Regions from separate parts of the Paenibacillus sp. FJAT-27812 genome, predicted to be linked through region 1. Evidence: a T-box and tRNA genes for the amino acid it is inferred to sense, from the RefSeq annotation. Region 1 holds a T-box; the other holds one or more tRNA genes.

Region 1 (4,771 bases):
GAATAATCTTCGTCTCCTATCCAAGTGCTATTGTATGGATCGGCATGTTATACGGTGTCAGCTTCATTATTGGCAATCAATTAGTCCAAATATTTCAATGAGGTGTTAAAATGATAAAGAATCATTTACTGCTTTTTTTTAAAAAATTCATTCTTAATCCTAGAAATGTTGGAAGCGTCATTCCGAGCTCACGTTTTTTGGCGAATCGCATGGTCGCATCGGCAATGTGGGAGCAAGCTGAAAACATCGTCGAAATCGGTTCAGGTACCGGTGGAATTACACGCGTAATTGCAAATAAGATAAAGTATGGTGGTTGAGAGAGATGAAGAGATGGGTCAAACTCTTCAACGGGATTTTCCCCATTTTATTAGGGAAAGTAATGCATTAACCAACTGATTTCGCAGTGCAAAGAAGCGCTGAAACCAGGTGGTAAATTAATTGCTTTTCAGTATTCATTGCAGATGAAAAAATTGCTTTCAGAGCATTTTGAGATTGAAAGTATTTCTTTGGTCCCCTTGAACATCCCTCCCGCGTTTGTTTATGTTTGTAAGAAACCGGAAAATTGAAAAAATAATCTAGGGAGAGATTGAATTGGGTGTAATTTTAGTCGTAGATGATGATTCGGAAATAAGAGACGTTATCCATGTTTACTTACGCAATGAAGGATACTCTGTTATTGAAGCTAAGGATGGAGCGGAAGCACTCGATGTGCTTTCGCAACGGGAATTGGATTTAGTCATTTTAGATGTAATGATGCCACGAATGGACGGTATTAAAGCATGCATTCACATTCGGGAACGATATGCTGTCCCAATCATTATGCTCTCTGCGAAGGAAGGAGATATTGATAAGATCATGGGGTTATCGACAGGAGCGGACGATTATGTAACGAAGCCATTTAATCCCATGGAATTAATCGCAAGAGTGAAAGCGCAGCTAAGAAGACAAAAGATAATCGCAGGGAAGGAAGTTCCACTCAATCAAATAACCATTGGAGAGCTCGTTATTGATATTGCAAAGCACTTTGTATCGATCCGAGGACAAGAGGTCATGCTGACACCGCTTGAGTTTTTAATTCTAAATCTGCTTGCGGCTAATCCAGGACAAGTATTTAGTGCTGATACTATCTATGAATCCGTATGGAAAGAGCGTGTGGGCTATTCAGACAATACTGTCATGGTTCATATACGAAATCTGAGGGAGAAGCTTGAACTCAATCCCAGAAAGCCAGAGTACATCAAGACGGTGTGGGGTGTTGGTTATAAAATGGATAAATAAACGTTTCAAAATCAGACATAGCGTTAGATATTCCTTTCTCGGGGCAACGCTCCTGACCATAGTGATCTCCTACATTCTTAGTTTGTATATTGTGGGTTTGATTGGGCAATTGATCGATTCGATCTCATCAAAAGGAAAGCTTGAGTATATTCCGCTTCTAATCGTTGTATCGCTCGCGGTTTTCATATTGATCTTTCTCTTATCATTCTACATGTTAACGAAGCGAATTATTAAATACTTTTCGGTTCTTTCGGAAGGGTTAGGGTTTATTTCACATGGTAATTTTGAGTATAGGGTTCCTGTTCGTCGCGAGGACGAATTGGGCATATTAGCCAAAAACATGAACAAAATGGCTGAGCAGCTCGCATCCCAAAAAATGAAAGAAAATGAGGCTGAAGATTCTAAAATGAATCTCATTACAGGCGTTTCTCATGATCTTAGAACTCCACTAACGAGTATGATTGGCTATTTGGATTTACTTCGTAATAGATCCTTCTTAGACGAGAACGAATATGATCGGTTCGTAAACAATGCTTATAGCAAAGCACAGCAGTTGAAAATGCTTATTGATGACCTATTCATTTATACGCGTTTGTCTTCTGGAGATATGAGTTTGACGAAGCAACATGCGGATATGCGCGAGCTTTTGGAGCAAGTGCTGTTTGAGTTTGTGCCAATTGCCGAAGAGCATCATGTAGTTGTTAGGCCAGAGATAAGTATTCAAAAGGCAGCCGTCAATATTGACCCTGAACAAGTGGCTAGGATCTTAGATAATCTGCTGATGAACGCTCTTAAATATTCAACGACTCCTAAAGTCATCGATATCCACTTAACCTCGAATGAGACATCAGTTTACTTAACCGTAGCAAATGAGGGAGAACATATTACGAAAGAACAGGAGGCCAAACTCTTCGATCGCTTTTACAAGACGGAAAATATGGAGCATAACAAACATCTTCAAGTAGGTGCCGGCTTAGGCCTCGCGATTGCAAGACAACTTGCAGAACACCAAGACGGTTGCCTTACACTTGCATATGATAATGGTCATTATGCATTCACGTTAGAACTTCCCCTGCTTACTATAAGAAAGAATTGAGCTGGAGCGAATAGAACTTTACCGGTTGAACGCGGGAGTGACAAAGCGATCTCTTGACACGGTAACGCTCGATCTTTATAATCGAAACTAACCATTTTATGCATATGGAGCGTTGAAGAGGAACAGTAATTTCGTAGGCAAGGCCTAGAGAGCCGGCGTTTTTGAAGGTGCAAGCCGGACCTGCTGCGGAGTGAAGCTCGCCTTGGAGCTGTGCGAATAAAAGGTCGATGCCGTGCATCGATTGTGAAAAGCACCGTTTGGCCTGCGATAAAGGCGACAAGTGAGCGATAGGCAAAGCATGCCTGCCGCTAACTAGGGTGGTACCACGGGAGAACAACCTCTCGTCCCTAGCGATAATCGCTAGGGGCGGGAGGKTTTATGTTTTTTTGAAGATGCATACTTACAGCACATATTTTTTAGGAGGATTTAAGCAAATGAGTCAAGAACAGCAATTCCACGGCTACAACCCGCTTGTTGTCGAGCCTAAGTGGCAGCAATTCTGGGATCAGAACAAAACGTTTCAAACAACAGAAGACGCGGACAAACCGAAGTTCTACGCGCTTGATATGTTCCCGTATCCATCCGGCGCGGGCCTTCATGTAGGCCATCCGGAAGGTTATACAGCTACGGACATCGTATCCCGTTACAAAAGAATGAAGGGCTACAACGTGCTTCATCCGATGGGCTGGGATGCATTTGGTTTGCCGGCGGAGCAGCATGCGCTTGATACTGGCCAGCATCCACGCGATATTACATTCAAAAATATCGATAATTTCCGCCGTCAAATTAAATCGCTTGGTTTCTCCTATGACTGGGACCGCGAGATCAGCACGACAGATCCGGAATATTACAAATGGACGCAATGGATCTTTATCCAATTGTACAATAGAGGACTTGCATACGTTGCCGAGGTTTCGGTTAACTGGTGCGAGGCGCTTGGAACAGTTCTTGCGAACGAAGAAGTCATCAATGGACTCAGCGAGCGCGGCAACCATCCGGTTGTGCGTAAACCGATGCGCCAATGGATTTTGAAAATTACCGAATATGCGGATCGTTTGCTTGATGATTTGGAAGAGCTCGACTGGTCGGAGAGCATCAAAGACATGCAGCGCAACTGGATCGGCAAATCGAAGGGCGCTGAAGTTACGTTCGAGATCGACGGCCACGATTCGGCATTGGTCGTATTTACGACTCGTCCCGATACGTTGTTCGGCGCGACATATTGCGTATTGGCGCCTGAGCATGAGCTTGTTGCGCAAATCGTAACCTCGGAGCAAAAAACGGCTGTAGAAGCTTACCAAGAAGCTGCAGCGCGCAAGAGTGACCTGGAGCGCACGGACCTAGCAAAAGACAAATCCGGTGTGTTCACGGGCGCATATGCTATCAACCCCGTGAATGGCGTTAAAACGCCAATCTGGATTGCGGATTATGTGCTTGCCGGTTACGGCACGGGCGCTATTATGGCCGTACCGGGCCATGATTCACGCGACTGGGAGTTCGCAAAGCAATTCGACCTTCCGATCGTTGAGGTTGTTCAGGGCGGAGATATTACGAAGGAAGCTTATGCGGGCGACGGACCGCATGTGAATTCCGACTTCTTAAACGGCCTGACTAACTTGGACGCAATTGCCAAAATGATCGAGCATTTGGATGCAACGGGCAAAGGCAAAGGCAAAATCACTTACCGTTTGCGCGATTGGCTGTTCAGCCGCCAGCGCTACTGGGGTGAGCCGATTCCAATTATTCACTTGGAGGACGGCACGATGAAAACCGTTCCTGAGGATCAGCTGCCGCTCTTGCTGCCTGATGTTGACGCGATTACGCCTTCAGGCACAGGCGAGTCTCCGCTTGCGAGCGTTACGGAATGGGTAAACACGATTGATCCCGAGACGGGCATGAAAGCTCGCCGCGAGACGAATACGATGCCGCAATGGGCAGGAAGCTGCTGGTACTACCTGCGTTTCATCGATCCGAAAAACGACAAGCAGCTATGCTCGCCAGAGAAACAAAAGGAATGGCTTCCGGTTGACCTTTATATCGGCGGAGCCGAGCACGCGGTGCTTCATTTGCTTTACGCTCGCTTCTGGCATAAGGTGCTTTATGATATCGGGGTTGTGGATACGAAAGAGCCTTTCCACAAGCTTGTTAACCAAGGGATGATCCTTGGCAATAACAACGAGAAAATGTCCAAATCACGCGGCAACGTCATTAACCCGGACGATATCGTAAATGAGTTCGGTGCAGATACGCTCCGCATGTACGAAATGTTCATGGGGCCGCTTGAAGCGACTAAGCCTTGGAACACAAATGGCGTGGAAGGCACGTACCGTTTCCTTAGCCGCGTATGGCGTTTGTTCGTAAACGAGGACGGCAGCCTGAACGCGAAAATCGGAGATG
Region 2 (4,771 bases), 1.7 Mb from region 1:
CATCGCTTCAGGGATTAGGCAGTATAAGTGGATCGTTCATTGAATCTCCCGGAATGAGCTTAGTCAGCTTCACAAATTGTACGCTTTGCTGCATCGCAGGAATGGACTGCTGAAGGACGGCTGCCGTCTTCAGGCCCGCAGGTCCAACATGTCCGATCGTGATGCAGCTGGCATGCAGTTCCAAATGTTTGCGAAGCACGCCAATTTGCTTTGAAATATGCTGGACCGTATAGACATCATCAAGAAACACATCATTGGAAACGAGCGGTACGCCAAGCTCTGCCGCAATTTTTGGCACGACCGTCTTAAAGGTTGTCCGGCTGTCTAGAAAAAACAAGCCCCGTTCCTTGCATACGCCAAGCACGATTCGCATCATTCTCTCGTCTGCCGTCACCTTCGAGCCCATATGATTATTCATCCCGATCGCATGCGGCACATTGTCAATGGCTTCTTCTACGCGCTTGCGAACCTCCGCATCGCTCAAATCCGTCGTCAATGCGCCGGGACCCAGCCATTTTTTGAGCCCTTTATTCGGTTCCATCGGCATATGAACGATCACATCATGCCCGAGCCTATGCGCTTCCTCTGCATCCTGCTTTGTCGTCGGCATGAAGGGCATAATAGCGGCGGTAATTTTAACCGGAAGCTTCATCATTTCCGCCGTTCCGTTCATCCCATTGCCGAAGTCGTCGATCACGATGGCAACGGTCCGAGGCTCTTGCTTCTCGGCAGCAGCAGCTATGCTCCCAGGTGAAGGCTGGTCGAATATTCGTTCATACCCGGCAGCGCTTCCTGCTAGGGTTAAGCTGCTTATACATATAGCAGCAACAGCTGTCTTAATGAGGAAGCGTTCCTTCTTTCCAAATCCATTTTTCTCGTTGCGGCCGTTAGCCCACTCTTGCTGTCTGCCCATTGCTGCACACCCTTCACTCTTTTATTATCATTGTTTGTGAAGGGACTGGAAAATATACGAAAAACAAGAAACTTATTAGGAAACAATCGTCCATCAGGACAATATCATCGAATGAAAGATGTCGAGAGGCAAAAAAAAGAGGCCCAAATCAGGCCTCTCTTGCAAAATTATATTTTGCTTGCGACATCTTCCGTAATGGCAGCAAGCGTAATGTCTGCCAGCTTATCCTCCATCGCTTTCTGCGCCTCGTTAAATGCAATCTCCAGCGATGACTGGATATTGCGGCCAACCGAGCATGCCGGATTCGGCTTCTCGTGGATAGCAAACAATTCATCCTGCCCATTGTTATGGACGGCATTGTATATGTCGAGGAGCGTTATTTCGGCCGCCGCTCTATTCAGAACAGCTCCGGCTACGCCAGCGCTCGTTGTGACGAGACCAGCTTTATTTAGTAATCCCATAATTCTGCGGATGACGACAGGGTTCGTATTTACGCTGCCAGCAATATAATCCGAAGTCAGCCTTGCTGCTTTGTTCGTCTCCAATAACGTCAAAATATGAACCGCTACCGCAAATCGATTGCTAGTCAACGCACTCACCGCCCGTCAAAAATAATTAATATTGCAGCCTGCAAAAATTGCCGCTTAAGCCAGTTGCCATGTAAGCATTATAGTTACACGGTGTTAAAATTGTCAATCTTTTGACGCGGTTTGCGCAGCGGGCTCAGCAGCGAATGTAACTTTCCCGTCCTCCAAGGAAGCGACGCGTGCCAAGGAATGCACGCGATAGCCCATCTCAATCAACTTCTCGCGTCCGGGCTGGAATGCTTTCTCTATAACGATGCCAATTCCCGCAACCGTTCCGCCTGCCTGCTCAACGATCCGTGCTAGTCCAAGCGCCGCATCACCGTTAGCAAGAAAATCATCAATAATGAGCACGCGGTCCTCCGCAGCCATAAATTTGCGCGACACCGTTACCTCGCTCTCCTCTTGCTTCGTGAATGAGTATATCTTCTCGGTATAAAGATCGTCTTTAAGCGTCAGCGACTTGCGTTTGCGTGCGAACAGCAGCGGCACATTCATCGTCAGCGCAGCCATCACAGCCGGCGCAATGCCTGAGGATTCCAGCGTGAGCACCTTTGTAACGCCTTGTGCTTCAAATAATGAAGCAAAGGTTTGACCAATGCCGAGCATAAGCTGCGGATCAACCTGATGATTGAGAAAGGAGTCCACCTTCAGTACATTTCCGCTTAGGACGATTCCTTCCTCCAAAATTTTTTGCTCTAATTGCTTCACTGCATTTCCCCCCATTTTTATAAAATATTGTTGACAATTCCACCTTATTCATGCTACGATATTTTCTGTTGAAACAAAATATGCGGTCGTGGCGGAATTGGCAGACGCGCTAGATTCAGGTTCTAGTGGTGTAACAGCCGTGGAGGTTCGAGTCCTCTCGACCGCATCCTAAAAAAAAGCATTATAAACTATTTTAGACGATGTATAATCCAATGGTCAATGATTGACTTTATATTGTAAATTCAAACTACTCCTTATTATGATATGCAAATCATAATAGCGAGTGTTTTTTGTTGCTTGCATATTCACTTTTTTATTGAGGGCGCCGCTTAATTAGCCGCACCCGTCCTATCATCTCATCCCTTCATACATCAACGCTTAGAAAAAAATATTTTTTATCACATCATCTATCTTCTTATCTATATTCTCTCTGTCAGCACTGCCTTGCTCGTAAGCTTTATTTAATTCTTCAGCTACCTTCTCGGCAAATTTCTGATCAGCCATTCCTTTTAAAATCTCTTTCCGGCCAGCTACGATATCCCAATTTCGTTCAATCATATTCTGTTTAATTTCATATCGCATTAGAATAAGCTCCCCCTCATTCGTTACTTATGTAGACCGCATACCTGGCTTCTATAACCACAACCATATAGGTTGCTTCCACCTTTAGTTATCCGCGTTTACAAGGATCATACTTAGATTATATATGTCGAACGATGGAAGTTGAAGAAAAATAATAGTCATTATAGCTGAACAAAAAAAAGACCATCCTAAAATCGAATGGCCCCAAAACATCAATCTCTTTTTATGTAGCATCCTCAAAAGGCGTTGCCCGTTCCTCCGATGCCGGCGCGTAGCTATAAATCCGGCTCAGCTTCACCACTCGGCGACTAGGACGTCGAATCACAACGGAGGACTCGTCCCATGCCACTACAATGCCGTGCACATCATTTGCTTCCATCGCGTCCCGCACGACTCTCACTGTCACGCCGCTAACGCGGAATTGGTCCAATTGTTCTTCGCTTACCACTGCTTTTCCCTCCCGATCCTAAAATGGTGCCAAGTCTGTATTGAAAAACCTCAATGCATGCTCGCGCATCACATTGAGGCTCCATTCAACTTATAAAAAAAATGATTCACTCCATCTACTGTTCTTTCAATTAACCTGCATGCTCTTTTGCATCATTGGTTTCGTACCACTCATCCAGCACGCGTGAAGACATTACACGCTTGCCGATATATTCGCTCTGGCGGTCAGTGAATTGATCCCGCCATTCAATGGATAATTCGTCACACAGCTTCACAATCGTTAGCAGCTCCGACCACGCCACATAGCGTTTGTACCAGAAAAACTGCGGATGCTCAATCATATAAGGATACAAATCATCAAATTCCGTATGTTTGCAATCTAGTGCACGCTCAAAGTGGACTTTCGCGTCGCTAAGCTTCGCATACATAAACTCTGCAGACATTTCCCCCATAACTTGTGCCTCCCCTCGATCACTTCTGTATCATTATAAGCGATAATGCCGACTCGGAAAAGGGCATTTGTACTGGAACATCTTACTCAAATGTAATTTCACCGTTATCTAGCGATGAAATACGGACGAGCGGCTCCACTCGAATGCCTTGTTCCCTTAAAGTTCTCCCGCCGGCTTGGAATGACTTCTCGACGACTACGCCAAGACCGATTAAGGTTGCGCCCGAACGCTGGATAATTTTAATGAGTCCGCGTGCAGCATCGCCATTTGCAATAATGTCATCAATAAACAGTACCCGGTCTTCTGCGGTTAGAAACTGTTTTGACACCATAATATCGGTAACCATTCCCTTTGTAAAGGAAGGTACTCTTTCCAAATATGCGTCTGGGTCTGCGATCAACGTCTTCTTGCGCCGAGCGAATACGAGCGGCACTCCAAGCGTATACGCCGTTGCATAAGCAGCGGGAATGCCTGAGGATTCGACCGTAATGACTTTCGTAATATGCTCTTCTGCGAAGCGCCTTGCGAATTCTTGTCCCATTTCCATCGTCAATGCAGGGTCGACCTGGTGGTTGATCAAAGCATCCATCCGCAGCACGTTACTCGACAATACGGACGATTCTGCTAAAATGCGTTGTTTTAAGCTTTCCATCTTTCATTACCTCCACCAAAATCCTTTTCGTTAACGTACCATAGGTCAGGCAAAAAGTGCAACCCTCTTGAAGGGGTTAGCTTGAAACCAACCTATCATCCAAGTATATCTAAGGAATAATTTCTAATCTACGGTAAAAAAGTGCAACTTTTCCCACCATTTCACGTCTAAACTGGTAGCGATTATCCGCTTGTTAAACTAGACTTTTTTCAAACATTTATCCATATAGTTGCCGATTATTGTTATATAACGAAAGGAGTGCAGAACATGCTTCGTAAGAAAAAAGAAACGACCAAAGCAGCGATGCTTGCGGCTACCTCAGCGCTTGTCCTTCTGCTCGCTGGCTGCCAGAGTGCAGTGACAGCTCCACCCGATTATACGGGCAACACAACACCGATTCAAGCCGAAGAGGACGATGAGCCAAACAGCC

What was found. A T-box is a leader RNA that pairs with one kind of tRNA and senses whether it is charged. The one in region 1 lies ahead of leuS (leucine--tRNA ligase), so its partner is inferred to be a tRNA-Leu.
Region 2: it has a tRNA-Leu gene. The T-box ahead of leuS (leucine--tRNA ligase) is inferred to sense a tRNA for this amino acid. The anticodon was not compared.

What each region holds. Positions count from the first base shown of each region.
Region 1 is NZ_LIGH01000001.1:6,635,568-6,640,338, reverse strand. It holds gene ADU23_RS28505 (DedA family protein) at 1-101, shown strand, start outside; gene ADU23_RS34110 (hypothetical protein) at 111-317, shown strand; gene ADU23_RS28495 (response regulator transcription factor) at 592-1,278, shown strand; gene ADU23_RS28490 (HAMP domain-containing sensor histidine kinase) at 1,490-2,374, shown strand; T-box leader at 2,478-2,726, shown strand; gene leuS (leucine--tRNA ligase) at 2,809-4,771, shown strand, end outside.
Region 2 is NZ_LIGH01000001.1:4,904,342-4,909,112, reverse strand. It holds gene ADU23_RS20395 (N-acetylmuramoyl-L-alanine amidase family protein) at 1-43, shown strand, start outside; gene ADU23_RS20390 (divergent polysaccharide deacetylase family protein) at 8-913, opposite strand; gene ADU23_RS20385 (Rrf2 family transcriptional regulator) at 1,081-1,503, opposite strand; gene ADU23_RS20380 (xanthine phosphoribosyltransferase) at 1,606-2,208, opposite strand; tRNA gene ADU23_RS20375 (tRNA-Leu) at 2,291-2,374, shown strand; gene ADU23_RS20370 (hypothetical protein) at 2,587-2,790, opposite strand; gene ADU23_RS20365 (hypothetical protein) at 3,014-3,238, opposite strand; gene ADU23_RS20360 (hypothetical protein) at 3,369-3,689, opposite strand; gene ADU23_RS20355 (xanthine phosphoribosyltransferase) at 3,772-4,341, opposite strand; gene ADU23_RS20350 (hypothetical protein) at 4,609-4,771, shown strand, end outside.